Regions from separate parts of the Gordonia sp. NPDC003422 genome, predicted to be linked through region 2. Evidence: riboswitches for the same ligand, from Rfam matches in the RefSeq annotation. Region 2 holds a riboswitch; the other holds the start of a gene.
What was found. Region 2 has a riboswitch for cyclic di-AMP ahead of ACWDTF_RS08620 (transglycosylase family protein). Riboswitches for the same ligand answer to the same signal wherever they lie in the genome.

Region 1 (15,914 bases), on a different contig from region 2:
AGAGGTCTGCGCAGTCGCGGTCGATCGCGTCGACCGCAGCCGTGAGCGCCGCCATCACCGGACGCTCCGCTGCGGCTGCGAGCCGCCGGTGACGCGGCCAGAAGCGGTTGAGCGCCTGCGAGAGAACCGCGGCCGCCCGCAGAAACGCGAACGGATCACCGACTCCGGAGCAGTCGACGACGATCCGCTGCCATTGTCCGCTGGTCGCCTCGTCGCGAATCCTGCGCAGCAACAGGAAATCCTCGATCCCGGGCAAGGCGGTCAATTCGGCCGCGTCCACGCCGGCAATTGTGCCGACACCGGGTAGGGCGACCTTCGACCGTCGGACGCTCTCGGAGAGAACGTCGACAAATGCCGCCCAGGTCTGCTCGCTGAGGTCGAGACGATCGAGGGTCAGCAGGTGCAGGTATTGCGACACCGCGACCACCTCGCCGGGCTGCCGGTACACGCCCGCCCACGACGCGGTCGGCGAATTGCGGTCCAGCGTGACGAGCAGGGTGTGCCGAGCCGGCCGCGTGACAGACTGTCGGCTGTCACGCGGCGCGCGGGGCCGCTCTGCCGCCCCGGCCGTCGCGACGACAGACACGCCACAACCCCCGGGACCGAGCACCAGATGGATCGGTGTGAGATCGATCAGCCTTCGACCCTTTTCTTCAGGTCGTGCAGGGCGGCGTCCGTGATCGCCTTCTCCGCACGGCGTTTCAGTGCACCGATCAGGGGCACCACGAGGTCGACCATCAACTCGTAAGTGACCTTCGTCGAACCCGGCACCTGCTCGGTGAGCACGTACCGGCCGCGCTGATCGCGCTGGAGTTCACTGGAGACGAGACGCCACGACACGCCTTCGCCGTGCGAATCCCATTCGTAGGCAAGCACATACGTGTCCTGCAGGACACCCGCGTCAAGGACGAATCGTACCTGCTGGGCGCGTCCGGACGCGTCGGTGCTCAGCACCTCGACCTCCCGCGCGGCCGAGACCCACTCCGGATAGTTCGCGAAATCCGCGATGACCGCCAGGATGTCGGCCGCGTCGGCGTTGATGATGATGTCGCGCTCGGTGTGGTCGGCCATCAGTGTGTTCCGACCCCTGACGCGTCCAGCCCGGACGCCTGCACCCCGACTGCCGGGCCGCCGACGATGCGCCCCGATTCGAGGTCATCCTTGACCGCGAAGGACATCACCTTGCCCGCCACCCGACGTTGCTTGTTCTCCTGCGCCAGATCCGCGGCCGAGCCCGCAATTCGATCGCCGAGCGAGCCGGCGGGTTCGGCATGCAGGAAGTAGTGGAGGACAAAGCCGTCGAGTACCGCTTCACACCAGACCTCCATCGTCCCCCGCAACGGCCCGTCCACCGTCCACCGCACCCCCTGGGCGCCGCGGTCCTCGGTGACGGTCAGCGACAGATCCGGCCACCAGCGTCGCCAACGGGCGCGATCGGCGATCACGTCGGCCACCAAGGCCGGGGCCGCGGCGACAAATGTCGCATCGGCCACCTGAATACTCGTCACGACATTAGCTTCACACATGCACCACAGGCGACGGTAGGGCCCCCAACTGCGCCGTCGCGCGAGGTCCGGTTGGCCGACGGCTATACCATTGGTGTCGACGAATACCGCAGTACTCGAGAGGGGTCACCGATGACCGAAACCGATGTCCAGCCGTTCAGCGTTTCGGCGAAGTTCACCATCGCCGCCGAGGACAATTGCACCGACATCATTTTCGACATCGCCGACAAGACCCCCGATCGCACCGTTTTCCTCCACAAGCGGGGCGACGAGTGGGTGCCGGTGAGCGCCCGCGAGTCCGTCGAACGCATCACCGCGATCGCCAAGGGCCTGATCGCGTCCGGGGTGAAGCCCGGCGACCGCGTCGCACTGCTCTCCCGAACCCGCCTGGAATGGACGCTCATCGATTTCGCCATCTGGTCGGCGGGTGCCATCACGGTCCCGATCTACGACTCGTCCTCGGCGGGCCAGATCGAATGGATCATGCAGGATTCCGGCGCCACCGTGATCATTCTGGAAGACGACGGGCATCGCGACGCATTCAACTCGATCCAGACGCTGCCCGACACGATCGCGGTGTTCCAGATCGATCGGACCGACGGACCGAGCGCGGTCGCCCAACTGACCGAGACGGGTGCAGACGTCCACGACGACGAGGTCACCAAACGTCGTGCCACCGTCGGTTCGGCCGACCCGGCCACCCTGATCTACACGTCGGGAACCACCGGACGCCCCAAGGGCTGTGAACTCACCCACGCGAACATGCTGTCGGAAGTCCGGGGCGTACTCGAAGGCGATCTCCTCGACGAGTTGCAGCGCCGGCCCGAGAAGCGACTGCTCATGTTCCTGCCACTGGCCCACGTTCTCGCCCGGGCCATCACCCTCGTCGCAATCGAGGCGGGCGCCGAGGTGGGCCACTACGCCGACACCTCGACACTGGTACCGGAGTTCGCACGGTTCAAGCCGTCCCTCATCCTGTCGGTCCCCCGCGTGTTCGAGAAGGTGTACAACACCGCCCGCCAAGGTGCACACGACGGCGGCAAGGGCAAGATCTTCGACGCGGCCGCCGACACCGCCGTCGCGTACTCGAAGGCATCCGAACGTGGTCAGGTCGGCCTGGTCCTCAAGGCCAAGCACGCCCTCTTCGACGCCCTGGTCTACAAGAAGCTGCGTGCCGCTCTCGGCGGCGAATGCGCCATGGCCATCTCCGGTGGCGCACCGCTCGGTGCGCGTCTCGGTCACTTCTTCTCCGGCGTCGGCATCCCGGTGTACGAGGGCTACGGTCTCACCGAGACCACGGCCGCGTTCAGCGTGAACACACCGGCCGCGAGAAAGATCGGCTCCGTCGGAAAGCCGTTGGCCGGCAACGAAGTTGCCATCGCCGAGGACGGCGAGGTGTTGCTGCGCGGCGGCGTGGTGTTCAAGGAGTACTGGCAGAACCCGGAGGCAACGGCGACAGCGGTCACCGACGGCTGGTTCCACACCGGAGACCTGGGCAAGGTCGACGGCGAAGGATTCATCACCATCACCGGCCGCAAGAAGGAACTGATCGTCACCGCGGGCGGCAAGAACGTCTCCCCCGCCGGCCTCGAAGACGTCATCCGCGCCAGCGCCCTCGTGTCACAGGCGATGGTCGTCGGCGACCAGAAGCCGTTCATCGCGACACTCATCACCATCGACCCGGAGGCATTCCCGGCCTGGAAGGAACGCAACGGCAAGCCGGCAGCGGCCACGGTCGCCCAACTGGCCGACGACCCGGATCTGCGCGCAGCGGTGCAGGCCGCGATCGACGACGCCAACGCGACCGTGTCGCATGCCGAGGCCATCAAGAAGTTCCGGATTCTGCCCACCGATTTCACCGAGGAGACCGGGGAGATGACCCCCACTCTGAAGGTCAAGCGCAACGTCGTCGCCGAGAAGTTCGCCGACGACATCGAGGCGATCTACGCGAAGTAGCCGTCGACTCACTCGCCCACGCGGAGGAGCGCGGCCTCGTCGCAGAAGCCGCACTTGTCGCCAGAAACCTGCTCGCCGCCGCAATTGCGGCCACCGTCACAGAAACCTCACTCGTAGTCAGAGACCGTCAGCGGTTCCGACGGTCTCTGATTAGAAACGAGGTCCCTGTCGCAGCGCAGTCCTCGGAACCGGGAACATCGTCGTGCGAAGGAATCGCGATCCGCCACAAAAGTAGGGGAAGAAACTTCTTCCCCTACCCTTGGTGTCCTCCCCCAGAAAATTCTCGCGGATGACTGCGAACCTCGGGGAAGAAGTTCTTCCCCTAGATTTTTCGGGCAGGACGCTGACACATTCCCCAGTTCAGCGGGTTGGTCACCGTCCTCTTCGGATCAGAGCAACTGCCGCAGCCGTGCGGCCATGTGCTGCCACTGCCAATTATCGACGACGAAACGTCTTGCCTGCCTGCCCATCTCGGCGGCCGCCGCCCGATCTCCGAGGATCGACAGGATGGCCATGGCGACCGCGTCGACGTCGGTGCCGTCCACGACGGTGCCGGTGACCCCCTCGACAACGGTCTCGGGCGCACCCCCGGATTGGCCGGCAACCACCGGCACCCCGCAGGCCGACGCCTCGAGATAGACGATCCCGAGACCCTCGACGTCCAGGCCGCCGCCACGGGTCCGGGCCGGCATCGCGAACACGTCGGCGACGTTGTGATAGGCGGGAAGGTCTTCGGACGCAACGCCTCCGGTGAACACCACGTGGTCGGCCACGCCGGACTCGTCGGCGAGTTGGTGGAGCTTGTCGGCGTACGGCCCCCCACCGACGATGACCAGGACCGCGTCGGGCACCGTGCGGCGGATCAGCGGCAGTGCCCGGATCAACGTGTCCTGACCTTTCCGAGGCACGAGCCGCGACAGGCAGAGGATGGTCGGACGGTCGCCGAGGCCGAGCCGGCTCCGAATCTCGGTGCGCCGCTCCGCATTCGGCGTGAAGCGTTCGACGTCGACACCCGGCGGCAGGTACTCGAGTGCGGCGTGGCGACCGAAGGCCGACGCGAAACGCCCACGCGTGTAACGGCTTACGAACGTGATCACATCGACATGTCGACCGATGAACCCGAGAACCTGGCGGGCCACCGGGAGCATCGACCAACCGACCTCGTGGCCATGAGTACTGGCGATCACCCGCTGCGCGCCGGCGCGTCGAACGGCGGGGGCCAGCACCGCCAGTGGTGCGGCCGCACCGAACCACACCGTCGAAATGTTCTCCTGCGCCACGATGCGAGCGGCACGGCGCGCCACCAGTGGCGTCGGCAGCATCAGCGTCGTCGGGTGCCGATACACCTTGTAGGGCACCGCGGCGTCGAACTCGACGTGGGACTGCTTACGCCAACGCGGTGCGTACACGACGATCTCGTCGGGCGGCAGCAGATCGACAAGGTTCTGCAGGTACGACTGGATGCCACCGGGCCGCGGCGGAAAGTCGTTGGTGATCAACAGAGTTCGCTTCATCGCCCAGACCGGCTCACCGTCATCGAACCTGTTCGGTCAGCCACCGCTGCCAGCGCGACACCAACTCGGCACGCGTGATACCCAGCACCGTCGCGATGGCGGCATCCTGACGTCCGACGTCCACCGTGGAGGCGACACCGAGATAGAGCTGCTTGAGTCGCGTCTCACCGTAGCGCTGCGCGACGTAGGCCGCGATGGACCACGCCGACTGGTAGGCCAGCTGCGACGCGTCCCCGCCGGCGGCGAAGGCTGCGTCTGACGGAAAGGCGGCCGGTGGACCCGAGTCGGTCACCTCGGCCGCCAATTCGGGAGCGGCGTCGGCGAAGCGACGGTAGGTGTCCTTGCGGCCGACGTACTCGGGCACGCCCTCGGTGATCCACATCGGCGCGCCCACGGCTGTACTCAGCCGCGCGGCCACATGGGTGAGTTCGTGTCGCATGACGACGCCGAGCGCGGGCGTCGGCAACGATCGCGCCTCCGGCGTCAGCACCACCCGCTGTCCGACCGCCACACGCTTACGGGCGTCGATCCGGTCGTACACCGTGGCGGCCGCGGCCCCGCCGATCACACTGCCTGGTGCCAGCGCCTCGAACTCCGCGTCACGGGCCGTGGCCACCACGAGCGCACGCTGGGGCCACGCGGTCCCCCAGAAGTCGGTGACGGCGGTAACCGCCCCTCCCAACAGCTCCTGAAGACGGCCCACCTCGGTCGCAGTGTCGGGATACGACGCGATCACCGACTCGCCGCCGGCCGTCCGAACATCGCGCACCTCGAGGCCGGGCAGATCCCACATCTGTTTGTCGGCGGCGGGGCGTCCGGCCAGCGTCGCATCACCCACGATCTTCCAGCTGTCGCCATAACGGGCCACGACCAACTGCGCCGAATCCACCATCTCGGGCTCGGCGAGGCCGGGCTTCGACGCACCGCCGAGCGCGTGATGAAGTTCGACCGGCGCGACCCAGGAGTCCGAACTGCCCTGCTCGTCCAGCGCCTCCTGCACTTCGGAAGACACCAGTGCCTCGGCTTCTTCGGTCGGCGCGAGCTGATATCGGAAGACGGCCGGGCGCAACGCCGACCCGCGACCCTCCGACGACGCGCTTTCCGACGCCGACGAGTCGTCGGCGAAGTTCGCGGTCACCACCATGAGGCGATTGCGGAACGCCGCGGGAGCACTCTCGTCGAGCAGTGCGGCCACCGCCCGCCGGTCACCACGCACCACGGCACGGCTGAACGAGTCGAGCAGCGCGGTCACGCCCGCGGAACGCTGCGCTTCATAGACGTTGTCGGCGGTCGACGGCGTGGCGGGAACCGACGATGTGGACGTGATCACCGTCGGCGGTGGACCCGATGAACACCCCACGAGCGTCCCGAGAATCACCGCTGATGCCGCAGCCACCGACAGCGAGCGGCTCGTCCGATGCTCACGCACCGGTGCCCCGCGTCCACTGCAGGACGCCAGAGTCGCGTGTCACGTCATTCAGTACCGGCGAGCCGCATTGTACGGTCCGGCCTCGTCGATGGGGACCACCTTGACAGGGACGCCGAAGGTGGATGCGTGGATGACGTAACCGTCGCCCACGTACATCCCCACGTGGGTGGCGCCGGGGTAATAGATGATCAGGTCGCCCGGTTCCAGATTGTTGCGGTCGATCGCACGTCCGGAGGCCAACTGCGCCTCACTCGAGCGTGGCAGTGTCTTTCCTGCCTGCTTGTAGGCCCACACCATGAGTCCCGAGCAGTCGAAGGAATTCGGTCCGGTGGCTCCCCAGACGTACGGGTCACCGATCCTGGTCAGCGCGGCCTGCACGGCGATCAGCGGCAGCGACGTTCCGCGCGGCACGAGCCGGGGGTCGAAGGTGAACTTCGGTCCCTGCAGTTCGGCGAGCTGCTTACCCGTCATCGACTTGTAGACGGCACGGATCTGAATGGCCTGCAGCTGCATGTTGGCCCGTTTGGTCTGCAGGTTGCCGCGCACCCGTTCGACGCGCGAGACGGCCTCGGTGGCGGTCGTCGCGGCACGCTCGGCGTCGACCTTCGCCGACGCGGCGCGCTTGCGAGCCTGCTTGAGGTTGGTCAGGTCCCGGGCGGCCTGGCGGGCGATCATGTCCAGCCCGGACATCTGGTCGAGCAGGGACTGCGGCGAGTCACTGACGAGAACCGCGTACAGCCCGTTGATGCGCGCGCCGCGGTAGCTGGCGCGCACGATCGAGTCGACGCGGCCCTGATACAGATCGAGCTGAACCTGCGACTGGTCGAGCGAACGCTGCGCAGTGGCTGCGGCACGGCGGGACGTGACCACGAGCCGGCGCTGCTTGTCGTATTCGATCTGCGCGTTGTGCATCGACTCCGCGGTCTTCTCCGCGTCGATGCCGAGCTGCTTGTAGCGAATGAGCAGCTGATCGGCCGTACGTGCGGGAATCGCCTGCGCGTCGCCGGTACCGCCGATACCCAGCGGCAGGGCGACCAGAATCGCCAACAGACCGGCAGCCAGCGCAGCGGGCGCCGAGCGCGACGAGATCACTCGTCGTGCGCCTCGCGAACGGGTTACCACCTTGCCATCACTCCTGTCGAAACTCACGGTCGATCCGGCATCTGGCACGGCCCACCGGGCGTCGCTGTGTGCGGAGAATCCCCCACGCCCCCAACTCCCTCTGATGAGCAACCCTAGTTGTGTGCCTGCCACCGGATGACCGGTTTGGCCACCCCGGATTCCTCCTGGGTAGCCAAGTGGTTTGGGCGGATCACGCCTGAATGCGTGATCCGCCCAAATCCGAAGTCATTACGCTGCCGGTTCGCGCTCAGTAGCGCCGAATGCCGACGAGCGACCATTCCTTGACCGCAGCCTTCTTCACCGGCTGACCGTAGGTCGAGGAGTGGACGAACATTCCGTTGCCGATGTAGATACCGGCGTGACCCCCACCGTTGAAGATGAGCACGTCACCGGGCTTGGCGTCTTTGTAGGCCACCGCGCGACCGCCACCGAGCTGACCGTAGCTGTCACGCGGGATGGTCTTGCCGGCCTGCTTGTAGGACCAGTAGACGAGGCCCGAGCAGTCGAACGCATTGGGGCCGGCAGCGCCATAGGAGTACGGCGAGCCGATCTTGCTCTCGGCGGCCTTCACGGCCTTCTCACCGGTGGTCAGCTGCGGCTGTCCCAGCGGCGCGCCACCGCGCGGCTTGAACTGCGGCGGGATCTGATTCTGGTTGATGCCGGGCACCGTGAACGTTCCCAGGTTCGGGATCTCAACCGTTGCGCCTTGCGGCTTCTTGGCGGGCTTTGCCTTCTTCTTGACCGGCTCGGTCTTGTGCGACGGCCCGAGACCGGGCACCTCGAACGTACCGAGGCCAGGCACCTCGACCGGGGCGGCGAGCGCGGGGCCAGCGGCCGCGGCAAGCGAACCGAGTGTGATCGATCCTGCGATCACGGCCTTCTTGGCAACCTTGCCCCCGCGGTTGGGCTGCTCCAAACGATGTTTGGCCACGAAGCGAGTTCTCCTTCAAGTTCTCCCTCTACCGCCTACCGAGTTAGCTGTCGGGTTCGGGCCGGAAGAGTGGCCCTACGCATGCCTCTACCCCGTGTGTCACCCGGACACACCTGGTTTCAGTACGCGATTCACCCCGATTCAGACTGGTCCGACAGACGTCCGACCCGCCCGAAGTTGGTGGTTCCCCGGTTCGCCGCGAGGGCGATTGAGCGGTGACCGCTTGCAGACCACTTCTTGGTGAAGCGGGACGCTCTGCAAAGGTCTCGGAAAGGTTACGAAATTGGATGCGGGTCTGTCCACTGGGCCACTACGGGCCCAACTTGTTCGCCCCGCTAACCAGCACGCAGGATGCGCGGACCACGGTCCGTTCCACGTGCCTGAACTGCAGTTTTCCCCGATCTTGCAGATCGTGCAGCGGAGCTGGACACCATTGCAGCAGAAACGAATACGTCGATGGCGAGGTCGAGTTCAGCGTCGGCCGCAGCCGTCGATCGGCGGTCCCGAACACCCCGGCCGTGAGCCCCATCGTCCCAGCTTGGAGTACCCAAGAGGACGTTCATGGCGCATCCGTCGCAGGCAACGGGACGACCCGGGCAGCTGCTGCAATCGACATACATTTGTGATCTCCATCTCATTTTGCCCTTGTCGGGATGTCGTCAGCGTGTTGGCGGGTGGGTCATCTGTCCACTGCGCCGGGCGGTACCTGCGTCGACGACAGGCTCCGCTCAGATCTGGACACTAGGGGCACCCTCCGACAAACTCCGTCGATCACAACTGCCACTGCGGTTATCCGGGGTCGCTGGTGTCACTGCAGCAACTTGTCGGGCCGTCGAACTAGTGTTCGCCACATGATGCAGAGTGGTCGTCATGCGGTGGACTCCGGTCAGCTCACCTTCGGAGATCTCGCCGACGAACTGAACAACGGTCCCGCCGGCCTCGCCAACGACTTCAGCGATCGTGCACTCTTCGACACCACTCTCGTCGTCGTCGACCTCGAAACCACCGGATCGAGCCCGGACGGTGATCGCATCACCGAGATCGGGGCGGTCAAGATCCGCGGCGGCGAGGTGCTCGGCGAGTTCGCGACGCTGGTGGACCCGGAGCGGTCCATTCCGCCGCAGATCGTCACGCTGACAGGCATCACGCACGCCATGGTGAGCGCGGCCCCGCGGATCGGAGAGGTGCTTCCCGCATTCATCGAGTTCGCCCGCGGGTCGATCCTGGTGGCACACAACGCCCGCTTCGACATGGGTTTCCTGCGCCGCAACGCGCTGCGACTGCATCTGGAGTGGCCGTTCTCGCTGACGCTGTGCACGGTCACCATGGCGCGCCGCATCCTGCACCGCGACGAGGCCCCGACGGTGCGGCTGTCGGCCCTCGCCGACCTCTTCGACGTCTCGGTCCGCCCCACTCACCGCGCACTCGACGATGCGCGTGCCACCGTCGAGGTGTTCCACCACCTCCTCGAGCGCGTCGGCAACCAGGGCGTGTACAGCGTGCGCGACCTGACCGACTATCTCCCTCGCACCGACCCCCGGCTAAGGGCCAAACGCCATCTCGCCGACCGGGTGCCGGCCCGACCCGGCGTCTACCTCTTTCGTGGGCCCTCCGACGAGGTCCTCTATGTCGGCACCGCGGTCGACCTCCGACGGCGCGTGCGGTCCTACTTCACCGGCAACGACCCGCGCCGTCGGATGGGCGAGATGGTGATGCTCGCGCAGCGCGTCGATCACGTCGAATGCAGTCACGGACTCGAGGCCGCGGTCCGCGAACTGCGGCTACTCGCCGCACACGCACCCGCTTACAACCGGAAATCCACTCAGCCGCACCGCGGTTGGTGGATCGTCGTGACCGCTGAGCGCTTTCCCCGGCTCAAGGTGTCCCGCACCCCGACAGACGAGGCCATCGGCCCGATCGGCAACCGAACCACCGCCGCGACGATCGCCGACGTCATCTCGGCTGCGGCCGGCCTGCGCACCTGCACCGGCCGGACGAGGTCCGGGGGCTACCACTGGTGTCGCCTGGACTCCCCCACACCGGCGGGCGCGCTGCCGCACCCCGGGCAGTGTCGGGCGGCGTCGACCGAGCCGCAGACGGTGCCCGACTATCTGCCCCGGGTGACCGCGGCATGCCGACTGCTGCGCGGCGAGTCCGACGATCTCCTCGAGGACCTGGCGGACCGGATCGGCGCGGCGGCACAAGCCCAGTTGTTCGAGACGGCCGCCCGGCACCGCGACCGCCTCGCACTGACCATCGACGCCCTCGCCCGCTGTCAGCGGCTGAGCGCCCTGTGCACGATCGCCGAGTTCGTCGCAGCCCGGCCCCACAGCACGGGAGGCTGGGAGTTCGCGGTGATCCGACACGGCCGCCTCGCCAGCGCGGGGGTCGCGATCCGTGGCGTCGCGCCGATGCCGGTGGTCGAGGCGCTCGTCGCGGCCGCCGAAACGGTGGTACCTGCCGAGGGCCCGCTGCTCGGCGCCAACGCGGAGGAAGCGGCGCTGCTCTACCGGTGGATCACCGAACCGGACGCGCGGATCGTGTCCTGCACCGAATCCCTTGCGCTGCCGTCTCGCTCGGCTGTGCGGTGGCTGTCCTGGTCCGCGACGGCCCAGCGCGCCCGCGACACGACCACACGGAGTGCGTCCACGGCAGCCCTGCGCGCAAGCTGATCAGGAACTCGGCAAGTCGTTGACGGTGCCCCGACATGCTCGCGAGATGTTCTACTGTGACACCCATGATCACCGCCATCGTGCTCATCTCGGCCGACGTTCATCAGATCCCGGAGACCGCGCAGGCGGTCGCCGACATCCCCGGTGTCGCCGAGGTCTACTCGTGCGCGGGCGACGTCGATCTCATCGCCAAGATCCGGGTGCGCGACCACGAGCAGATCGCCGAGGTCGTCACCGGCCGGATCAACCGGCTGCCGGGTGTGTTGCACAGCGCGACCCACATCGCGTTCCGCAGCTACTCCCGATCCGACACCGAGGGCGGCTTCTCCATCGGCGAGGAGTGAGCCTGCCTGCGCGCGATCAGCCGGCGGCCAGTTCGCTCGAGAGCTGGGCCCATCGCTGCAGAAGTTCTTGTGCCGCACCCGAATCGATGGCCTCGGCGGCACGCGCACGCGCTGCCCGGAACGCTTCGGTCAGCCCGTCCTGAGTCAGCGGAGCACTCTGCTCGAAGGCCACGATCGCGCCGGCCGCATTGAGCAACACGGCATCGCGCACGGCACCCTGGGTCCCGGCGAAGAGGTCTCGGGCGATCGCCGCGTTGACCGTCGCGTCGCCACCTTGCAGCGCAGACAATTCGACGCGTTCGATGCCGAGATCGAGTGGGTCGATCGACAGCTGAGTGACCTGGCCGTCGGCGACCTGCCAGACCGTCGAGGTCGTCGTGGTCGTCAGTTCGTCCAGTCCGTCGTCACCGCGTACCACCAGGGCCGCAGCTCCCCGGTCGGCGAACGCCCGGGCGAGCACCGGCGCCAGGTCCGCGAACGCGCACCCGATCAATCCGCGCGCGGGCCGCGCCGGGTTGGTCAGCGGACCGAGAACGTTGAACACGGTCGGGATACCGATCTCCTTGCGCGGCGGACCGGTGAACCGGAACGCCGGGTGGAACACCGGGGCAAAGCAGAATCCGATACCCAGTTCGTCCACGCAGCGGGCTACTCCGCTCGCGTCCAGCGAGATGGCGACGCCGAGTGCCTCCAGGACGTCCGCGCCACCACTCTTCGACGACGCCGCGCGGTTGCCGTGTTTGACCACCGGGACACCCGCGGCAGCGATCACGATCGACGTCATCGTGGAGATGTTGACGGTGTGCGACCGGTCACCACCGGTTCCGACGACGTCGACCGCGGGGCGCGACACCTCGACCAGGGTCGCGTGCGACAACATCGCATTCGCCAGGCCGATGAGCTCGTCGGGCGCGGCGCCCTTCATCTTGACGCCGACACCGAAGGCCGCGATCTGTGCGCCGGTGGCGCTGTCGGTCATGATCTCGTTCATCGCCCAGGCGGCTTCCTGCGCGGACAGGTCATGTCGATCGGTGACCTTGCCGAGGATCTGTGGCCACGTGTACGCGGATGCGGGCGGAGTCTGGGCGCTGCTCACGGGGTTACAGCCTAGGCCATCTCGAACCACCCGATTCCCGGCGATGTCAGGTGGGCGGGCGCTGCAGGACATGCCAGCACAGTGCGACGCCACCATGCCGCGACCCGAGGCTGGCCATCCTCGACCGCTCCTGCGACAGATGCATGGCGTCGAGTTGCTGAACTCTGGCCAACACCACCAGGGCATGGCCATCATCTCCGCTGATCGACCCACCCCCTTGCTCTACGCGGACATACCCATCGAGCGCAGCGATCGACACCGCTTCCGCACTCCGATGCACCGGTAGACGGAGAATGTGTCGCAGGACCACCTCGTCGTCGGGCCGCCACGACGACTCGGCGAGCGCCGTGGAACTCGCGACGGCGTCGTCGTCGGAACCTGCGACGACGACGAGGTCCGCGTCGTCGACCGACAGCGGCGTAACCGGGCCGGCCCCACCGAAACGACTCCGCAGCCGGGCCCACCGGCCGGGCTGCACCACGCGGCCGTTGAGATCCCGCGAACCCGGCGTGACACCGTCTTGATGATTCCGCTTCATTGCGTTCCAGCCAACCACATCGACGGTGCGCGACTGCCGTCGGCGGGACACGCCGGGCCTCCCCGATCATGGCCCCCACCTGCGCGGAGAGAAATAGTTCCGACCAATTTCCGACCCAAGTGGTCACCGCTTACTACGAACCGTCATACTTCATCTGTGACAAGCGCTGTAGGAACCTCAGGAACAGCCATCACCTCGCGCGTGCACTCGCTGAACCGGCCCAATATGGTCAGCGTCGGCACCATCGTGTGGTTGTCCAGCGAGCTCATGTTCTTCGCCGGTCTGTTCGCGATGTACTTCGTGGCCCGGGCGAACTCACCTGCCGACATCGGCTGGCCGGCCGAGCCGACCGAGCTGAATCTCGCGTTGGCGATCCCGGTCACCACGGTGCTGATCCTGTCGTCGGTGACCTGCCAGATGGGTGTGTTCGCGGCCGAGCGTGGCGACGTCTTCGGACTGCGGCGCTGGTACGTACTGACCTTCCTGATGGGCTCGTTCTTCGTTGCCGGTCAGGGCTACGAGTACTACCACCTGGTGCACGAGGGCACGACCCTCTCGTCGAGCGCCTACGGTTCGGTCTTCTACATGGCCACCGGATTCCACGGCCTGCACGTCATCGGTGGTCTCGTCGCCTTCATCTTCCTGCTGATCCGCACCAAACTGTCGAAGTTCACCCCGGCACAGGCGACAGCCGCGATCGTCGTCTCGTACTACTGGCACTTCGTCGACATCGTCTGGATCGGCCTCTTCGTCACGATCTACTTCGTCCGATGACATCGGCCGCAGCGCACCAGCCCGCGCTCTCGCGGCCCGGATAACGCTTCAGCCCCCGCGGGACCACCCGCACGCACAACAACACAGTCCGTCCGCTTAGTAGAGAGTCACAGATGAGTTCATCTCCACCGCGATCGTCGGATAGCGACGCCGGTCCAGAGGTCACCGCCTCAGTGGCAAACAAGGCCACGGCCCGCAAGGCGCGCGCTCGCCGCAAGCTGCGTCGGCGTGCCAGTGGGGCATTGCTGCTGCTCGCGGGCTTGATGCTGGCCGGTGTGCTCGCCTCCGTGCTGTCGCCGAACGCACAGGTCGCGACCGCCGACCCGAGCGATCTCGCCGTCATCCAGGATGGCCGCAAGCTCTACGAGACCTCCTGCATCACCTGCCACGGCGCCAACCTGCAGGGCGTGCCCGACCGCGGTCCGTCACTGCTCGGCGTCGGCGATGCTGCGGTGTACTTCCAGGTGTCCACCGGTCGTATGCCCGCAGCTCGCGGTGAAGCACAGGCATTGCGCAAGCCACCGAAGTTCACCACCGCGCAGATCGACCAGCTCGGCGCCTACATCCAGTCCGAAGGTGGCGGCCCGACTCGCGCCCCCGAGGACGGCGAAGCGCTTCGTGGCGAGCGCCTCGGCCGCGGCAGCGAGCTCTTCCGTCTGAACTGCGCGTCCTGTCACAACTTCACCGGACGTGGCGGCGCGCTGTCTTCGGGCAAGTTCGCACCCAACCTCGACGGTGTGACCGAACAGCAGATCTACACCGCGATGCTGACCGGACCGCAGAACATGCCCAAGTTCTCGAATCGGCAGCTGTCGTACGAAGAGAAAAAGGACATCATCGGCTTCATCAAGTACGTGACCGAGTCCAAACCCCAGGGCGGGTTCGGCATCGGCGGTTTCGGCCCCGTCAGTGAGGGCATGGTGATGTGGTTTGTCGGAGTCGTCGCCGTGGTGGCCTCCGCCATGTGGATGGGATCTCGCGCATGAGCAGCGACAAAAGCAGCCCTTCGAAGGACGAACTCGACCAGATGAGCTCGGAAGAGCTGGTCAAGCTCGGCACCAATCTCGACGGTGTCGAGATCATCCACCGCTCCGAGCGCTACCCGGAGCCGGGGTCCAAGGTCGAGAAGCGTGCCGAACGGCAGGTCGCGATCTGGTTCACCATCTCGGGAATCTCGGCGATCGCCTGCTTCATCATCTTCATCTGGAACCACTGGGAATTCACTCTCCCCGACGAAGCCGACTACTGGCGCTACACCCTGAACACCCCGCTGCTCGGCATCACGTTCGGGCTCTCGGTGCTCTCCATCGGTATCGCACTGGTCCTCATCACCAAGAAGTTCCTGCCGGCCGAGATCTCGGTGCAGGACCGGCACGACGGCGGATCGTCGGAGGTCGACAAGAAGACCATCGTCGCCGAACTCGCCGACTCCGGTAAGACCTCGACGCTCGGTCGTCGCAAGATGATCCTGGGCTCGGCGGCCTTCGGCCTGGGAGCGTTCGCGTTCACCGGTCTGATCGCCTTCGTCGGCGGCCTCATCAAGAACCCGTGGGCCGAGGGCGACAACTCGCCGCTCTGGACATCCGGCTGGACTCCCCCTCCGGGTCAGCCCAAGGAGACCGTCTACCTGCGCCGTGACACCGGTGACCCGTGGCGGGTCGCGCTCGTGCGTCCCGAGGATCTCGACGCCGGCGCGATGGAGACCGTGTTCCCGTGGCGGGTGTCCGACGGATACGGCGAGACCGAGCATTCACGCCACGCACTGCTGCAGAGCCTGCGTGCGGTTCGCAACCCGGTCATGCTCATCCGGCTCCGTCCCGAAGACGCCGCGCACGCCATCAAGCGCAAGGGCCAGGAGAGCTTCAACTACGGCGACTACTTCGCCTACACCAAGGTGTGCAGCCACCTCGGCTGCCCGACCTCGCTGTACGAGCAGCGCACCAACCGCATCCTCTGCCCGTGCCATCAGTCGCAGTTCAACGCGCTGGAGTTCGCGAAACCGGTCTTCGGTCCGGCGGCACGGGCACTGGCAC
Region 2 (15,914 bases):
CCACCGGTCGGTGTCGAATCTGGAGTGTTGGCCCACACCCGCCCCGACCACGGGGTGGGCCACCTCCAACCAGATGGTCGACCGTTTCATTCGGACCCGCTCGCTGCGCTCCCGGCGTCCAGGGCGCCGAACAGGCCACGCCAGTCGTTGCCGTACTGCCAGCTGGCCGAATCCGGCCCCAACGGCTGGGCCGATGGTTCCGCCGATCCGACGTCGTCGCTCGATCCGGAATGTCTGGTGTCCACTCGCATCGTCGCGCCCCCCGAATCCTGTCTGATAGATAAGGCGGCGCTAGTCTATCAAAATGAGACGTGGAGCACACTTAACCTCGTGGTGGCGATCGTGGAGGTGGGAAGAGTGCGGCCTCGCTACAGAAACCGCACTTGTTGCCAGAAACCGCCGGTGCGGCCAGAAACCGCTGGTGCGCCTCGGGTTTCTGACCAGACACGCGGTTTCTGAAAGCGCGACACGCCGACGACGCGCCCCGGGGGTGGGAGAAGCTGCCGTCGCGACCACGATCTTGGGCGCCCGCGCAAACCCTTCTCGCCCGACGGTCTGCTGAGATCTGCTCGCACGTCGAGCACAGAAGGCGCTATCCGCCGCACAAGAAACCTAGGGGAAGAAAACTCGTCCCCTACCCCTGGTGTCTTCCCCCAGAAATTTCTCGCGGACGACTACAAACCCCGGGGAAGAACTTCTTCCCCTAGATTCTGCGGGCACGGCACTAACGTATTTGCCCAGTTCAGCGCTGTGGTCACCGAACTCTTCGAGTCAGCGACCGGTCGCTTGGAGCAGCGGGACCAGGTAGGTCTGCGCGAAGCGCCGTGCTGCGGCGGGGTCGGCGATGGGGATGGCGCTGTCGTCGGGCGCTTCGATGAGGGAGTTCATCAGGCGGGAGATCATCTCGCCGACGATGACGAGGTCGAGGTCGGCGGGCAGTCGGCCCGCCTCTTGCCACGGCCGGAGGCTGGTGGCGATTGTCGAGCGGCCGAGGCTGATGATCGTCGCGTCGTTCAGGAACGCCGACAATTCGGCGGCCTCGCCGGACTCGCGCAGATTTCGGGTGAGGAGTTTGGGTTGTGAGGCTTCGTGGACGAAGGCGGTGAAAGTCTCGACGACAAGTTCCTCGGGGCCCGACGCCGATGCACCCGCAGCCGACAGGAGATTTCCGAGCCGGATCGCCTCGTCGATGATCGCGTAGCGGACGATGCGCTTGCGGTGGCCGAATCGCCGGTAGACCGTGGCGACCCCCACCCCGGCTGCGTGCGCGATGTCTTCCATTGTGGTGTCGGCGAATCCGCTCTCGGAGAATCGGATTCGCGCGGCGGTCACGATCTTGCGCGCAGTGGGGTCGAGGTTGCCGGGCAATTCCCACGGCGAGTCCGCGTCGGTCATCGGATTCCTCGGAAACGTTGCACCCGACCAGTTTACGTCCACGCCGAAGGCCACCCGGGATCGGAGGTGCCTCCGACCCCGGGCAACCATCTCAACCCTTGACACACACCACCTGGCGCAGGCGGGCGACGACCTCCACGAGATCGGTCTGCGCGGCGATCACCGAATCGATGTCCTTGTACGCGGCCGGGATCTCGTCGACCACACCCGCGTCCTTCCGCGACTCGACACCTTGGGTCTGGGCCACCAAGTCCTCGGCGGTGAACATCTTGCGTGCCTTGCTCCGGCTCATCGTCCGCCCCGCGCCGTGCGACGCGGAGTAGAACGAGTCGACCGACCCGAGGCCGCGCACCACGTACGAACCGGTACCCATCGACCCGGGGATCAACCCCAGCTCGCCTGCCACGGCGCGGATGGCGCCCTTGCGGGTGACGAGCAACTCAAGGCCGTCGATATGCTCGGTGGCCACGTAGTTGTGGTGGCAGCTGATCGGCTCGTCGAACACGACGCGCCGCTGCGCGAAGCTCTCCCGGACCGCACTGCACACAAGCGCCAGCATGACCCGGCGGTTGCGCGCAGCGTATTCCTGCGCCCAGTCGAGGTCGTGTCGGTAGGCATCCATCTCCGCTGTCCCGGAGACGAATACGGCAAGATCACGATCGGACAGGTCCGCGTTGTGGGGCAGCTTCGCCGCGATGGACATGTGCCGCTCGGCGAGTTCCTTGCCGATGTTGCGCGACCCCGAGTGCAGCATGATCCACACATGGGATTCGGCACCGTCGGCGGGCTCGTCGAGGCAGATCTCGATGAAGTGGTTGCCGCCACCGAGGGTGCCCATCTGCTTGCCGGCGCGGGTATCGAGTTGCCGCACACCGCGATGCAGATCACCGAACCGGGACCAGAATCCGTCCCAGCCGCCGCCGACCTGCAGTCGCCGGATGTTGACCGGCTCCTTGTGCGACGTGAAGCCCACCGGCACCTTCGCCTCGATGGCGCCGCGCAGTCCGGAGAGGTCGTCGGGCAGGTCCGACGCGGTGAGATCGGTTCGGACGGCTGCCATTCCGCATCCGATGTCGACGCCGACCGCAGCCGGGCACACGGCATCGCGCATGGCGATGACCGAGCCGACGGTGGCGCCCTTGCCGACATGGACGTCGGGCATCACCCGGACCCCGTGTACCCACGGCAGAGCAGACACCCGGCGGAGCTGGTTGAGCGCCTGGTACTCGATCGACGTCTCGTCGGCCCACAGCAGGGTGGAGGCGGACGCGCCGGAAAGGGGTACCGGGAACTGGGTGTTCATGATTCTTCCTGTGGTCGTGAGGTATTCGCCACGGGTGTGGCTCGACCACCGTACGCGCGCGGTGGACGGCGGTCGAGCGAGTTTCTCGAGCTCAGTTGTCCAGCAGTTCGATGCTGGTGATCCGGTGCAGCGAGAAGCGTTGTTCGTCGTCGGTGCCATCTTCGAGTGCGACGAGCTGTCCCGCGCCCAGGGTGCGTGGGCTCACCACGTGGCGGCTGGCCGATCCCTGGGCGTCGACGTACCCGACACGCAGGCGCCGGTTGGCCCGTAGCGCCAATTGGATCAGGGCCGTCGAGCTCTCGCCGCCGCCGACCGCCCGAACCGGGGCGCGCGAGGTGCCGGCCGGCGTGGCGGCATCAGCGCGGTCGTGAGATCGCATGCGGTTGACCACATTTCGGATCTGCTCGGCCGACGGTGGGGTGCGTCTGGGTGGCAGGTGCCGGTTCTGGCGCGCAACGTTCACCCGGCTGCCGTGCTGCCGCAGGTCGACGATGGTGCCCGACGAATCCTCGCCGGCCGGCGCGAATCCGGCTGCACGCAGTTGGTCGAGCACGTCACGGAGCTCCGACGGTGATACGGCGACGGTCGGCGCCAGGGCGCGCAGGGCGAGGGGTTCGGCTGCCGGAGAACGAAGTACGGCCGCCATCGTGGTGGCGTCCTCGCATCGGATGAACGAGGATGCGATCCCGACCCGCAGTTGGCCATGCTTGCGGCCGACGTCTTCGATCAGGTAGGTCAGCGACTGGGGGACCGGTGTGCGGGAATGGGTGGTGAACATGGCGACCAGTTCGCTGCTGCTGCGCCCGGCATCCAGGGCGCGTCGTACGCTCTCCTCGGAGACGCGGTAAACCGAAGCGGCGCCGCCGGATTCGAGATCGGCGACGAGTTCCACCTGTTCGGCGAGTTCGGGTGTCATCGGTCCGGGTACGGTCAACGTGAGGTCGGCTTGGGTCAGGAAGTGGTCCACGGGTTCGGGGAGGGCCGCGTGCATGGCCTTGTGGGTGGCGGCCTCGATGTCAGTGGGATCGCCGTCGGCGATGGCCGCCCGGCCGACCGCGGTGAGCGCCCCGTGTGCGACGACACCGAGTTGTCTTGCCTCATCCAGGGTTTCGCGGACCGTCGACAGCAGAAAGCGGCGCATCTGACGCGGTCGGCGCCACTGTAGCGCCGCGGTGGTCGCCTCCGGTGAGACAGTGACCGCCGGGCGGGCATCGGCGAGGGTGGACAGGACGAGTCGTCGGTGAATGGGGGCGTAGGCGTCGTGGAGTTCGCCGCCGAGCGCCGCCAGGGTGGTCCCGTCGATACCTGGCTCGCCGACCCGCCATGCGTTGCGGGGCATGTGCAACCACGCGTCGAGCAGTGCGGCCCACTGCCTTTCGCGTGGCTGGTGCAGCCAGCTGTCGGCGGACGCGGTGGGCGCAAAGGCTTGTTCCCCGGTGTCGCCCGCCGGCGGTGGTTCCGGGAATCCGGCGTCGATGAGGCGCAGGTAACCGGCGAGTTCGGCAAGAAGGGCAACGCGGCCCTGATCCAGGCCGGTGACCTTGGCCAGGCGGCGCAGCTCGCGAACTCCGAGCGCGCCGCTGCGGAGCACCGAGGCCGGCGTCGTGCCGAGCACACCCAGCAGGCTCGTCATGTGGCGGATCAGTTCGAGCGCCTCGCCACCCGCCGCGTCGTCGACCGCGCGGGCGCTGAATCGCGGTTTCGCACCCGGCTCGTGCAGCACTGGTGGGCGCAGATCGTCGGTGCGCAGTGGTGGTTCGCCACGCAGGATCGTGCCGACGGTCGGTGGGAGTTCGACGGTGTGATCGTCGACGCGGGCCAGCAGGCCGGCCTCGATGAGACGTGGGATGGGTGCGTTGGGGTCGGCTGCCGGCCCTGCGTCGCGGCTGCGGCCGAGTGCCGGGCCGCGAGAGAGCGTCTGCAACAGTTCGCGCTGGCGGTCGTCGAGCTTCTCGAGGAGGGCGCTGATGGTCTCGGGTGTACGCGTGCACAGCAGGCCGGTGAGGTGATGGGCCTTCCACGGCAGCGCGGCGTCGGCATGGGCCCCGGCCTGCAGCGTGGCGCCCTCGGTCCAGAGAACGGCGCGGAGTGTCAGCAGGTCGATGCGGTCTGCGATGTCTTGCGGATCAGCTCGATTGCCGATCGCGGTGACGATGGCGCCGGCCGTCGCGTGCGAACTGCCTGCGTTTCGACGAGCGCCGAGCGCCAGCGCCTGCTCGAGGACGGCAACGCTCAACAGGTCGAGATCCTCGCCGGTGTGTGCGAGCGACGCGGGCGCGAGCGCGCGCTGTGCGAGGACGGCGCTGCCCTGCGGGGGTGGCGAGGCGAGGTCGGGACGCTGCGCCAGCAGCTCGGCGAGTGCGTCGTCGGATCGGCCGGCCAGGTCTTGCGCGAGGCTGCGCCGCTGGTCATCCGAACTCATTCGATCGAGTCTACCGACGCCGGGTTCCGATTGCGGGGTCGCGGGTGACAGGCTGGGCTCATGCCAGTTGATTCTGTGCCGGCCGGGCCCGACACTCCGTTTCTGGCCGTGGACGCGGCACGAATGCAGCACAATCTGGATCGGGTGGCCGGGGTGGCCCGCGCCGCGGGACTGGAACTGAGACCGCACGCGAAGACGCACAAATGCCTCGAGGTGGCGCGGCGTCAGATCGCTGCCGGCGCGACGGGTTTGACCGTGGCGACGATCGGCGAGGCCGAGGTGTTCGCCGCGCACGCCGCCGCGACCGGATGTCGTGATCTGTTCATCGCCTATCCGTTGTGGGTGACCGGCACCAAGGGTCGCAGGCTGGCCGCGCTGGCCGACCAGGTGCGCGTTCGGGTCGGGGTCGATTCCGTCGAGGGCGCGCGCCAGTTGGCCGGTGAGCTGGGCACTCGGTCGGTCGAGGTGGTGATCGAGGTCGACTCGGGGCAGCACCGCACCGGGGTGGCGCCCGAGCGGTCAGGTGAAGTAGCCTCGGCGGCAAGAGATCTGGGTCTCGACGTGGTGGGTGTGTTCACCTTTCCTGGGCACGGATATGGGATCGGTGATACCCGGCGCGACGCGGCTCACGACGAGGCGAGGGTGCTTTCCGTTGCCGCGCAACGACTGTCCGACGAGGGGATCGAGCCTCGGGTGCGCAGTGGTGGCTCGACACCGACCCTGGACTTCGCCGACGGTGGGGTACTCACCGAGATCCGGCCCGGTGTCTACCCGTTCAACGACGCGCAGCAGTTGGAGATGTGCTCGTGCGGCATCCACGACGCGAGCCTGTGGGCGGTGACGACGGTGGTCCACCGCACCGGCCACCGCGTCGTCGTCGATGCTGGCAGCAAGATCCTCGGCGCGGACCGTCCTTCGTGGACAACAGGGTTCGGTCGTCTGCCGGATCACCTCGACGCCCGCGTGACGTCGCTGTCGGAACATCATGCCGTCGTCGAGTTCCCCGATGGTGCGGCTTCGGAAGGCATTCCGGCGATCGGATCACGAATCCGGTTGATTCCCAATCATGTCTGTACCGCCGTCAACCTGGTCGACGAGCTGATGATCGTCGACGATCGAGGTGATGTGACCGAGCGGTGGGACGTCGTGGCGCGAGGGGAAAACAGCTGACCAGGGCGTGTCTCCCTAGAAGTACACCTTTTGCGGCGTGGGTTGGTCGGTCGTGTTGCCGTTCCCCACTTGGCCGTTGCTGTTGTTGCCCCAACACAACACTTCGGAGTCCGATTGTGCGCAGGCAGTCCCGAAACCTGCGGCCACCGTCGTCAGACCTTCCGGTCCGGTCACCTCGTGCGGTATTGCCACCTGCCCGTCGCTCGAGAACCCGAGCTGGCCATCGGCGTTGTCGCCCCAGCAATAGGCTTTGCCTTGTGCGGCGGCGCACGTGGAAGTCCACCCGGTGGCAATCGACGTCACGCCGTCGAGTGCGTTGACGGGCGTCGGTGACGTGCGCTGGGTGGTCGTGCCGTCGCCGATCTGACCGTACGTGTTGTCACCCCAGCAATAGGCTTTGCCGTCGGCGGTGGCGCATGTTGTGCGGCGGTACTCGCCGTCCGCACTGTCTTCCGTGTTCGGGTCGTAGTTGTAGCCGCCGACGGACACCGAGGTGACCTTGTCCAGCGCGACCTTCGTCGGTGCCACTGGTTCCGTGGAGGTCGAGCCGTTTCCGACCTGCCCTGTTCGGTTGTCGCCCCAGCAATGCAGGCCGGTGTCGGCGATCGCGCAGGTGGTGCCGAATCCGGTTGCGATGGCCCGCACTCCGGTGAGACCGGGAACCTTGACAGGGCTTGTCGACGTCCGGGGTGTCGACGCCCCGAGCTGTCCGCGGTCGTTGTCGCCCCAGCAATATGCCTCGCCGGCTGAAATCGCACATGTGGTGCCCCAGCCGGTAGAGATCGCGGTGACGTCGCTCAATGAGCCGACCTGGGTGGGTGTCGACACGGTGGTGCCGGTCTGACCGTCACCGACTTGACCAAAGGCGTTGTCGCCCCAGCAGAATGCCTTACTGGCAGACACCGCGCAGGTCGTCGCCGGCCAGGTGTTGTCCGACTTGCGGAACGCGCCGATGCTGATATCGGTGATCTCGGTCATACCGCTGAGTGAGACGGGCGCGGGGCGTTCGGTCGTCGTTCCGTCGCCGAGTTGTCCGAAATTGTTGTTGCCCCAGCATCGAAGCGTGCCGCCCTGCGCCGCGCATGATGCTCCGCCGTCAGTCGCGATGAGCTTCTGCGCGGCCACGGTGGTGGATGTCTCGTCGGACCCCGATCGGGACTTGTTCCAGAAGAACACCCCGACACCGGCTGCCACGAGAAGCACGATGACCGCGGCCACCGACGCGACGATGAGGCCGGTTCGACGGCGCGCGGGCGGCGGAGGCGTCGGCGCGCCGGGTATCGGCCGCGGAGTGGAAATGCGATCGTGGTGCGGGGTCGGCGGTGGCGGAGTCTGCGGTGGTGGGGGCGTGAACGGTTGCGTCTGAGCGGTCAATGCGCTGCCGAGAGCGGCCGCGAACGCGCGACAGTTCGGAAATCGGTCGGCGGGGTTGCGCGCAAATGCCCGCGCGAACACATGGTCGGTGGCGGCCAGGTCGGGCCGCAGTTGCGAGACCGGCGTGATCGCACCGCGGACGTGCGCCATGACCACGGCCGACGGTGTGCTGCCCACCAGTGGCGGCTGCCCGGTCAGCAGCGCGTACGCCGTTGCGGCTAGTGAGTACTGATCCGCGGCGGGTGTTGCCTCGCCGCCGTCGATCACCTCGGGCGCGGAGTACGCGAGTGTGCCGATGAAGCCCTGGGTGCCGGTCAGTCCCGCCGTGTTGGCAAGTTTCGCGATTCCGAAGTCGAGCACCACGGTGCGTTCGATGGCACCCCCGCCATGTTCGATCCCGCCATGTTCGACCCCGCCGGGTTCCCGGGTCACGATGATGTTGGCGGGCTTGATGTCTCGATGGATCACCCGGTGCCGGTGCGCGTAGTCGAGCGCGTCGGCCACCTGGCCGACGACCTGGGCGACCTCGGCGGGCCGGAGACGCTCGGCCGAAAGATCCCGCCCTTCGATGTAGCTCATCGAAAACCACGGCGCCCCGTTGTCGATGCCGTACTGGTGGACCGTGATGATGCTCGGATGGTTCAGCTTGGCGGCGGTTCTGGCCTCGTTGGTGAAACGCTGCTGGAAGCTCGGGTCGCCCGCGCCTGCGATCGAGATGACCTTCAGTGCCTCACGTCGTTCCAGCGACGGGTTGTCGACGAGATACACCGCGCCCATGCCACCCTGACCCAGCTGCGAGAGAACGCGATAGCCGGCGATCTGACTTCCGGGACTCAGCGCCACCTCGATCTCCCTGGTCAAGTGGGTGGGGACGAGAGGGACGATACCGAATGGCCTGATGATCGTGGTGCTGACTCATTCAGTTGGTCAGGGTGGGACGGACTGGACGATCTTTGGGTGCCGAGGAGGTCGGTGCGGTCGCAGGCGCCATGGCAGAATGCTGGCTGTGACCGAAGAAACCGTGACCGAAGAAGCCGGCGCCGACAAGTCCGGCAAGAAGCGCTACGTCGACAACGGCTGGCCGTTCGCGGACGGCGAGCACGCAGTCTCCGAGTTCGCGACCAACATCTCGGGTGCGCTGTCGCCGTTCGGTGACGTCGAGTTCCCGCTGCCGCAGGACGAGCTGCCGTTCGTGCAGGCCAAGACGGTCATCAACCGCTGATCTGATGTCGTCGGCCAGTTCCGCCGACCGCGACCCGGGCCTCACCCACATCGACGAGTCGGGGACGGCCCGGATGGTCGACGTGGGCGGCAAGAAGAGCACCAACAGGCGTGCTGTGGCCGGTGGGACGTTCTGCACCACGGCCGAGGTCATCGACCTGCTCAGTCAGGCCAAACTGCCCAAGGGCGACGTCCTTGCCACTGCCCGCATCGCGGGCATCATGGCGGCCAAACGCACGTCCGAGCTGATCCCGCTGTGCCACCAGCTGGCGTTATCCGCGGTGGAGATCGACTTCGTCATCGGCGACGATCGGATCGAGGTCACCGCTACGGCCTCGACGTCGGGCCAGACGGGAGTCGAGATGGAAGCGTTGACCGCCGTCGCTGTCACCGGCCTCACCCTGCACGACATGGTGAAGGCCGTCGACCGCCGCGCGCACATGGACAACATCCGCCTGCTGGAGAAGACCGGTGGCAAGTCGGGCACCTGGCGGCGGGACGACGATGTCTGACGACGCCGCACCCGGCCGTGAACTGCGCGCCTGGATCGTGGTCGCGTCGACGCGGGCCGGTCGCGGCCAATACCTGGATCGGTCCGGGCCGATCATCGCCGAATGGCTGACTGCGCAGGGATTTGTGGTTGACGAGCACATCGTCGTCGCGGACGGGCCACCGGTCGGCGAGGCGATCCGAGCGGCCCTATACGCCGACGCACACCTCGTGATCACCACCGGCGGAACGGGTCTCACCCCGACCGACCGGACTCCCGAGGAGACCCGGCAACTGCTCGACTTCGAGATTCCGGGTCTCGCCGATGCCATCCGCGCCGCGGGCCTGCCGGCCGTTCCGACGGCTGTGCTGTCGCGAGGAACAGCGGGCGTGGCCGGCTCGTCCCTCGTGGTGAACCTGCCCGGCTCCACCGGTGGTGTCCGGGACGGCCTGGAGGTGCTGGCCGGCGTCGTGCACCACGCCATCGACCAGATTCACGGCGGTGACCACCGGTGAGTTCGCCGCAGATCCGCACGGCCGTCGCCGAATCATCCATTGATTTGGTCGAACATGAGGCGTGGGTCGCCGACGCCGCGGGCGGACGGGCCGGAGCCATCGTCGGATTCGTGGGTGCGGTGCGCGACCACGACGGCGGTAGGGGAGTGACGGCGCTCTCGTATTCGTCGCATCCCACCGCGCCGAACGTGCTCGATGAAGTGGTCGGCGAGATCGTCAAAGATGCTCAGGTGCGTGCGGTTGCGGTGTCGCACCGCGTTGGCGACCTCGTGGTCGGCGACGCCGCGTTCATCGTGGCGGTCGCGGCCGATCATCGTCGCGCCGCCTTCGAGATCTGCGCGCGCCTGGTCGACGAGGTGAAGGCCCGACTGCCGGTCTGGAAACATCAGTTCTTTGTCGACGGCAGCGACGAATGGGTCGGGTCGGCCTGATTCGCGGATCGCTGACCCGAAGAGTTCGGTGACCAGCCTTCTGACCTGGGTAAACACGATACTGTCGTGCCCGCAAAATCTCGGGGAAGAAGTTTCTTCCCCCGAGGTTCACAATCGTCCCCTACAAATTCGAATTTCTGGGGGAAGACACCAAGGGTCGGGGACGAAGTTTCTTCCCCGACTTTTGTGGGCGCATGTTCCTGGCGTCGCCGTCGGCGGAACGCGGCGACCGGCAATCGGTGACTGAGATCGGGCCCGTCAGCGTCCGCTTCTGGGATATACCCGGAGGACCACCGTCAGGGGCCCGATCCTGGCCACCGGCCCAACCGCCAACCCTTCCCGCCTCCACGATCGTCGGCAACGCCGACGGAGGGACGCTGACTCGAAGGCGAGTCGCCCGACACCCGCTGAACTGGGGAAATGCGTCTGGTCGTGCTCGCAAAATCTAGGGGAAGAACTTCTTCCCCGAGGTTCGTAGTCGTCCGCGAGAATTTTCTGGGGGAGGACTCCAAGACCAGGGGAAGAGTTTCTTCCCCTACTTTTTGGGCTCGCGAGGAGCCTCGTCGCCACCCCGCGACCGTCGGTGAGAAATGGAAAAGGGCCCCGCACGGATCAGTCATCGTGCGGGGCCCTTCGACAAGGGGCCCGGGTGGGCGGATCGTCAGACGATCAGGGCACCGGAATCAGGTGCTTGTTCTGGTTGAACAGCTTGATCTGCTCGGGGCTCAGCTGGACGCCAGTGCCCTTGGCAGCGGCCCACATCTGCTTGACCTCGGGACGCACGTTGGCGGCGTCGAGCGAGCTGTCGACCTGGTTGGCGACATCGCCGGTGGTCTTCGCGTCGGGCGCGCTGGAGAGGTTGAACTCCGGGGTCTTGGGCTTCGGCTTCGGCGCGTTGAGGTTCGGGGTGTCGGTCGGCGCGGTGCGCGGGGTCGGACCCGACAGCGGGCCACCGCAGCTCGGCCATGCGCCCTTGCCCTGGCCGGCGAGCACACGCTCGGCGACGACGATCTGCTCTTCGCGGGTGGCCTGATCGGCGGTCGGCGCGAACTGGGTTCCGCCGTGGCCGGCCCAGGTGCCCGGGCTGAACTGCAGGCCGCCGTGGTAGCCGTTGCCGGTGTTGATGGCCCAGTTGCCGCCCGACTCGCACTGGGCGACCTGGTTCCACTCGGCGTCGGTGGCCGCGCTGGCCGAACCGGTGCCCATGAGTGCGGCGCCACCGCCCAGAACCGCTCCGGTGAGAGCGACCTTGGCGAGAGTCTTGGTGGTCGTGTTGGTCGTCTGCTTGCGATGACGTCCGGACATGAATCGAATTCCTCTCTCCACGCGCCTACGAAGTCAGCTGTCGGGTTCGAGCGAGAGGCTGCTCGGTCCCGGGGCCTGACTGCTGCCCCGGGGACTTAACCCCAAGGACATCCGCGTGGATGCCCGGTCTCAGGGGATGAGGGTGGGTCCCCCGTCCTCGCTCCTAGAAATCTGGTTCTTGGTCCGTCTCGTCAGCGGAGCGAGGCTCGGCGCGGCCGACGGGACGTTATCGTTCTGTTTGCTTTGTCGTGACCCCCCGTGGGCGGTCGTCTCGTACAGTACGTCGTTCATTCGGTCGAATCACACGTCTCGTGAAAGCTGAATTCGGTGTCGAATTCCGGACTTTCGGCCCAAATTTGGTGTCATTGCAGTTCACGGCGCTAGTGGTCGTCTCGTGTCCTACTCGTTACCCTACCGTTATGTGAGCAAGGTCACACCGCAAATGTGGCCTCAGCCACCGGCAAACGGGGGGAGGACGTCGATGACTTCGCACGTGCCCAATCGTCGAGCACGGTCACACAGTGCGACCTCGTCGCGCAGATAGGAGCAGCGCTGCAGTACCGGAGCGAGAGAAGGCTTCTCGGCCGCGAGCAACCGCTCCAGATCGCCGAGCGTGGCGTCGGCGTCGATCTCGACGACGTCGTGCTCGGTCCCCGACGCCGCGCGCGCGGCAGCGAAGTAGCGGACGGTCAGGCGCATCGGGCGATCAACCGCCGATCGCCGACATCGGCCGCGACGGCTGGCGGAAGCCGGCGGTGTTGACCGAGTGCCCGGCGGCCTTGGCCCAGGCGTTGGCACGCCAGCTGTCGGCGATCGCTGCATCGATCTCGTGGTCCGCGAGCGTCCGCAGTGCGGAGCGCAGATCGGTCTCGGTCTCGGCGAACAGGCAGTTGCGCAGAGACCCGTCCGCGGTGAGGCGAGTCCGGTCACAATCCCCACAGAACGGCCGCGTCACCGACGCGATCACGCCGACCCGGGCCGGTTTTCCCGAGGCGGTCCGCCGGCCCCCGACGATCCACGTGGCCGCCGGTGCGCTGCCGCGGGGCGCCGGGTCGTCGTGCAGGTCGAACGTGCCCCTCAGCGTGGCGAGGATCTCGTCGGCCGTCACCATTTGTCCACGGACCCAGGCGTGGTCGGCGTCGAGCGGCATCTGCTCGATGATGCGTAGCTCGTAGCCGTGGCGCAGGCAGTACTCGAGCAGGTCGGGCAACCGGGCGAGATCGGTGTGGTCGGCGAGCACCGCGTTCACCTTCACAGGGTCGAGTCCGGCGGCGTGCGCGGCGGCCAGGCCGGCGAGGACGTCGTCGAGCCGGTCGCGCCGGGTGATCTCGGCGAAGCGCTGCGCATCGACGGTGTCGAGGGAGACGTTGATACGGCTCAGTCCGGCGTCGACGAGTCCTTGGGCGCGCCGGGTCAGCCCGAGCCCGTTGGTGGTCATCGCGATCTCGGGTCGCTGCGGCAACCCGGCGACCCGCGCGATGATCTCTTCGAGGTCGCGGCGCAGCAGCGGCTCACCGCCGGTGAATCGGATCCGCTCGATCCCGAGGTCGCGCACGGCGACGGTGAGGATGCGCACCATCTCCTCGGTGGTCAGGACGTCGGCGGTATCCATCCAGTCCAGACCCTCGGCGGGCATGCAGTAGGTGCACCGCAGGTTGCACCGGTCGGTAACCGACACCCGCAGATCACGAGCCACGCGGCCGAATGTGTCCACGAGCGGGCCGTCGACCGGGGCGGGCTCGCGCGGGTTCCACGTCGCGGGCTGCGCCACCCGACGCGTAGGTAACCCCAGCGCGACCGCGGTCATCAGTCGCCTCTACGGGCTTCCAGCGCGCGGAAAGTGCTGGCGTGGAACACAAGTGGCTCGACGGTCGGGTCGGCTCGCAGGGTCTCGATCTCGAGCAGGACGACGGTGTGGTCGCCCGCCTGGATCTCGTTGTGGATGGTGCAGGACAAGTGGGCGGCCGCGTCCGGTACGAAGACGGCGCCGTTGTCGGCGAGCAGCGGGGTGATCCCGTCGAAGCGATGTTCGGCGGCGCCGGCGAGCTGACGGCACAGCAGCGACTGGTCGCCGGCAAAGACGCTGACCCCCACCGCGTGTGCCCCGCGCAACCGCGGCCACGTGCTCGACGTGTTCTGCACACAGACCGAGACGAGCGGTGGATCGAGCGACACCGTGGTGAACGAGCTCGCGGCCATTCCGATCAGTTCGCGCGAATCTGCGTCGGCCGGGTCCTGCGCGCACACCGCGACCACACCGGAGGGGAAACAACTGTAGGCGGCGCGTAGGGCGGCGGCGTCCGACGCGGGCGCCAGATCCGGGCCGATGTGCTGTGTGACGGTCACGGTCTCACCTCACCCTTCGCCCGGAACGCAGCGCGGCCACCAGGCCGAGGACAAAACCGAGCGGTGCGCACATCGTCAGCAGGTAGACGGCGGTGGGTGCCGTGGATCCGTCGGCCACCAGAGGTGTCACGAACAGGGCCACGACGGCCAGCACGCCGATGACGAAAACCACCCCGGCGATCGCGACCAGGCGTGGTGATCCAGCACGTTGCATACCTCCACGGTAATGCACTGCAACCGCGATCCGACGCCGAGCGGTACGCGCACCGGTAATGCCCGTGACGGCCCGATCTCCGGTTGGCTACCATGGACAAACCAGACGCCTTGCTCATCGGTCCGAGCTTGTTCTTGTGAGGATGGGTGACGGCGTCTTTTGTTGTGACAGATCCGATCAGATGAAGGTGAGCACGGTGCCGACCGGCAAGGTGAAGTGGTACGACGCGGACAAGGGCTTCGGATTCCTCGCGCAGGACGAGGGCGAGGACGTCTACGTCCGCTCCTCGGCGTTGCCCGAGGGTGTCGAGGGCCTCAAACCGGGCCAGCGTGTCGAATTCGGCATGGCTGCGGGACGGCGTGGGCCGCAGGCGCTCAGCGTGAAGGTTCTCGAGCCGGCGCCGAGCGTCGCCAAGAACACGCGAGAGGCAGTGCGCAAGGAGACCAAGCGGCACAGTCCCGACGAACTGCACGGCATGGTCGCCGATCTGATCACCCTGCTCGAAGCCAAGGTGCAACCGGACCTGCGCAAGGGCCGCTACCCCGACCGCAAGACGGCGCAGCGGATCTCCGAAGTGGTACGCGCGGTCGCCCGCGAACTCGAGCACTGACTCGAAGCGTTCGGTGAGCGACGCTGTGAACTGGGGAGATACGTCGGCGTCCTGCCGCAAAATCTAGGGGAAGAAACTTCTTCCCCGGGGTTCGTAGTCGTCCGCGGGAAATTTCTGGGGGAGGACTCCAAGGCCCGGGGAAGAAGTTTCTTTCCCTACTTTTTGTGGGCACGGTGACTGCGATCGGACCGCCGCTTTTCAGACCTGCGGGATGACGTAGTCCTGCGGCTTGGTGTCGATGGCGAAGGTGCCACGCGCGGTGTCGATCGTGCCGTCGGGCCCGACGAGTGCCGACGGCAGATTGACCGTCAGACCGATCAGCACCCGGTCCGCCTGTGATCGCAGCATCACCGTGAAGGTCGTGCCGGATTGAAAGGTGCCCTCGTCCTCGATGAGACCCTTCGGCGTCGAATACAGGCGGGTTAGCGCCCAGGGGCCCTCCGCGATGTCGCCAGACACCGACAACGCGGCCGTCGAACCGATCGGCACCGCGACCTGTGGGGTCGGCGACTGGGGTGCGGAGAGCGGCGGGTCGCAGTGCCGGACGAAGATGTCGCACCAACGCACCGGTTCGATTCGGTGGAGATCGCCATCGACGCTCAGGTGCAGATACGGCACGTGCTCCTCGGGTGCGTCACGCACCAGGAGGAACACCGACACCCCGACGACCGCGACGAACGCGACCGCTACCGCGGCGATGATCGAGACGGCCTTCTTCTCACCACTGCTCAGATTCATAACGCTCAAATGGTCTCAGCGGTATTCGCCGTGGTTCGCACGGGGGTGGGTCCCCGGCGCACTGGGGTGCGGCCGGGTCGGTGCGGCACCGGGTCCGGAGGCGCGCTCGGTGCGCGGATGTGCGCGCACTCGTTCGGTGTTGGCCGCGGCGAAGGCCATCGTCGGCATCGCGTGATCCGGTCGGCGGCCGCCGAGCCCCGGCACCAGCGACGACCCGCGCATCGTCATGATCGTCTGCAACAGCCCGATCCCGAGCAGCACCGACACGACGGTGAACCCGAGCCACAGATACGGCGGCAGCAGTACTCCCAGCGAGGCGCCGAACACCCACGACAACTGGAGGACGGTTTCGGACCGGCCGAACGCCGACGCGCGCGACT

Region 1: another riboswitch for cyclic di-AMP. It lies ahead of ACWDTF_RS10045 (C40 family peptidase); the one in region 2 lies ahead of ACWDTF_RS08620 (transglycosylase family protein).

Annotation. Positions count from the first base shown of each region.
Region 1 is NZ_JBSFQL010000009.1:109,095-125,008, forward strand. It holds gene ACWDTF_RS10010 (ArsA-related P-loop ATPase) at 1-613, opposite strand, end outside; gene ACWDTF_RS10015 (SRPBCC family protein) at 634-1,071, opposite strand; gene ACWDTF_RS10020 (hypothetical protein) at 1,071-1,508, opposite strand; gene ACWDTF_RS10025 (AMP-dependent synthetase/ligase) at 1,638-3,461, shown strand; gene ACWDTF_RS10030 (glycosyltransferase family 4 protein) at 3,851-4,975, opposite strand; gene ACWDTF_RS10035 (peptidase MA family metallohydrolase) at 4,995-6,305, opposite strand; gene ACWDTF_RS10040 (NlpC/P60 family protein) at 6,453-7,496, opposite strand; gene ACWDTF_RS10045 (C40 family peptidase) at 7,774-8,457, opposite strand; cyclic di-AMP (ydaO/yuaA leader) riboswitch at 8,475-8,682, opposite strand; gene ACWDTF_RS10050 (DEDD exonuclease domain-containing protein) at 9,309-11,129, shown strand; gene ACWDTF_RS10055 (Lrp/AsnC family transcriptional regulator) at 11,195-11,473, shown strand; gene trpD (anthranilate phosphoribosyltransferase) at 11,490-12,569, opposite strand; gene ACWDTF_RS10065 (hypothetical protein) at 12,616-13,158, opposite strand; gene ctaE (aa3-type cytochrome oxidase subunit III) at 13,264-13,881, shown strand; gene qcrC (cytochrome bc1 complex diheme cytochrome c subunit) at 13,995-14,867, shown strand; gene qcrA (cytochrome bc1 complex Rieske iron-sulfur subunit) at 14,864-15,914, shown strand, end outside.
Region 2 is NZ_JBSFQL010000007.1:163,457-179,370, forward strand. It holds gene ACWDTF_RS08565 (oxygenase MpaB family protein) at 1-90, opposite strand, end outside; gene ACWDTF_RS08570 (hypothetical protein) at 87-245, opposite strand; gene ACWDTF_RS08575 (TetR/AcrR family transcriptional regulator) at 772-1,395, opposite strand; gene ACWDTF_RS08580 (RtcB family protein) at 1,487-2,698, opposite strand; gene ACWDTF_RS08585 (helicase-associated domain-containing protein) at 2,790-5,120, opposite strand; gene ACWDTF_RS08590 (alanine racemase) at 5,181-6,290, shown strand; gene ACWDTF_RS08595 (protein kinase domain-containing protein) at 6,306-8,507, opposite strand; gene ACWDTF_RS08600 (hypothetical protein) at 8,662-8,886, shown strand; gene moaC (cyclic pyranopterin monophosphate synthase MoaC) at 8,891-9,397, shown strand; gene ACWDTF_RS08610 (MogA/MoaB family molybdenum cofactor biosynthesis protein) at 9,390-9,890, shown strand; gene ACWDTF_RS08615 (molybdenum cofactor biosynthesis protein MoaE) at 9,887-10,321, shown strand; gene ACWDTF_RS08620 (transglycosylase family protein) at 10,991-11,626, opposite strand; cyclic di-AMP (ydaO/yuaA leader) riboswitch at 11,633-11,813, opposite strand; gene ACWDTF_RS08625 (MoaD/ThiS family protein) at 12,077-12,325, opposite strand; gene moaA (GTP 3',8-cyclase MoaA) at 12,333-13,433, opposite strand; gene ACWDTF_RS08635 (flavin reductase family protein) at 13,433-13,972, opposite strand; gene ACWDTF_RS08640 (hypothetical protein) at 13,977-14,186, opposite strand; gene ACWDTF_RS08645 (cold-shock protein) at 14,383-14,796, shown strand; gene ACWDTF_RS08650 (DUF2771 family protein) at 14,995-15,534, opposite strand; gene ACWDTF_RS08655 (MFS transporter) at 15,550-15,914, opposite strand, start outside.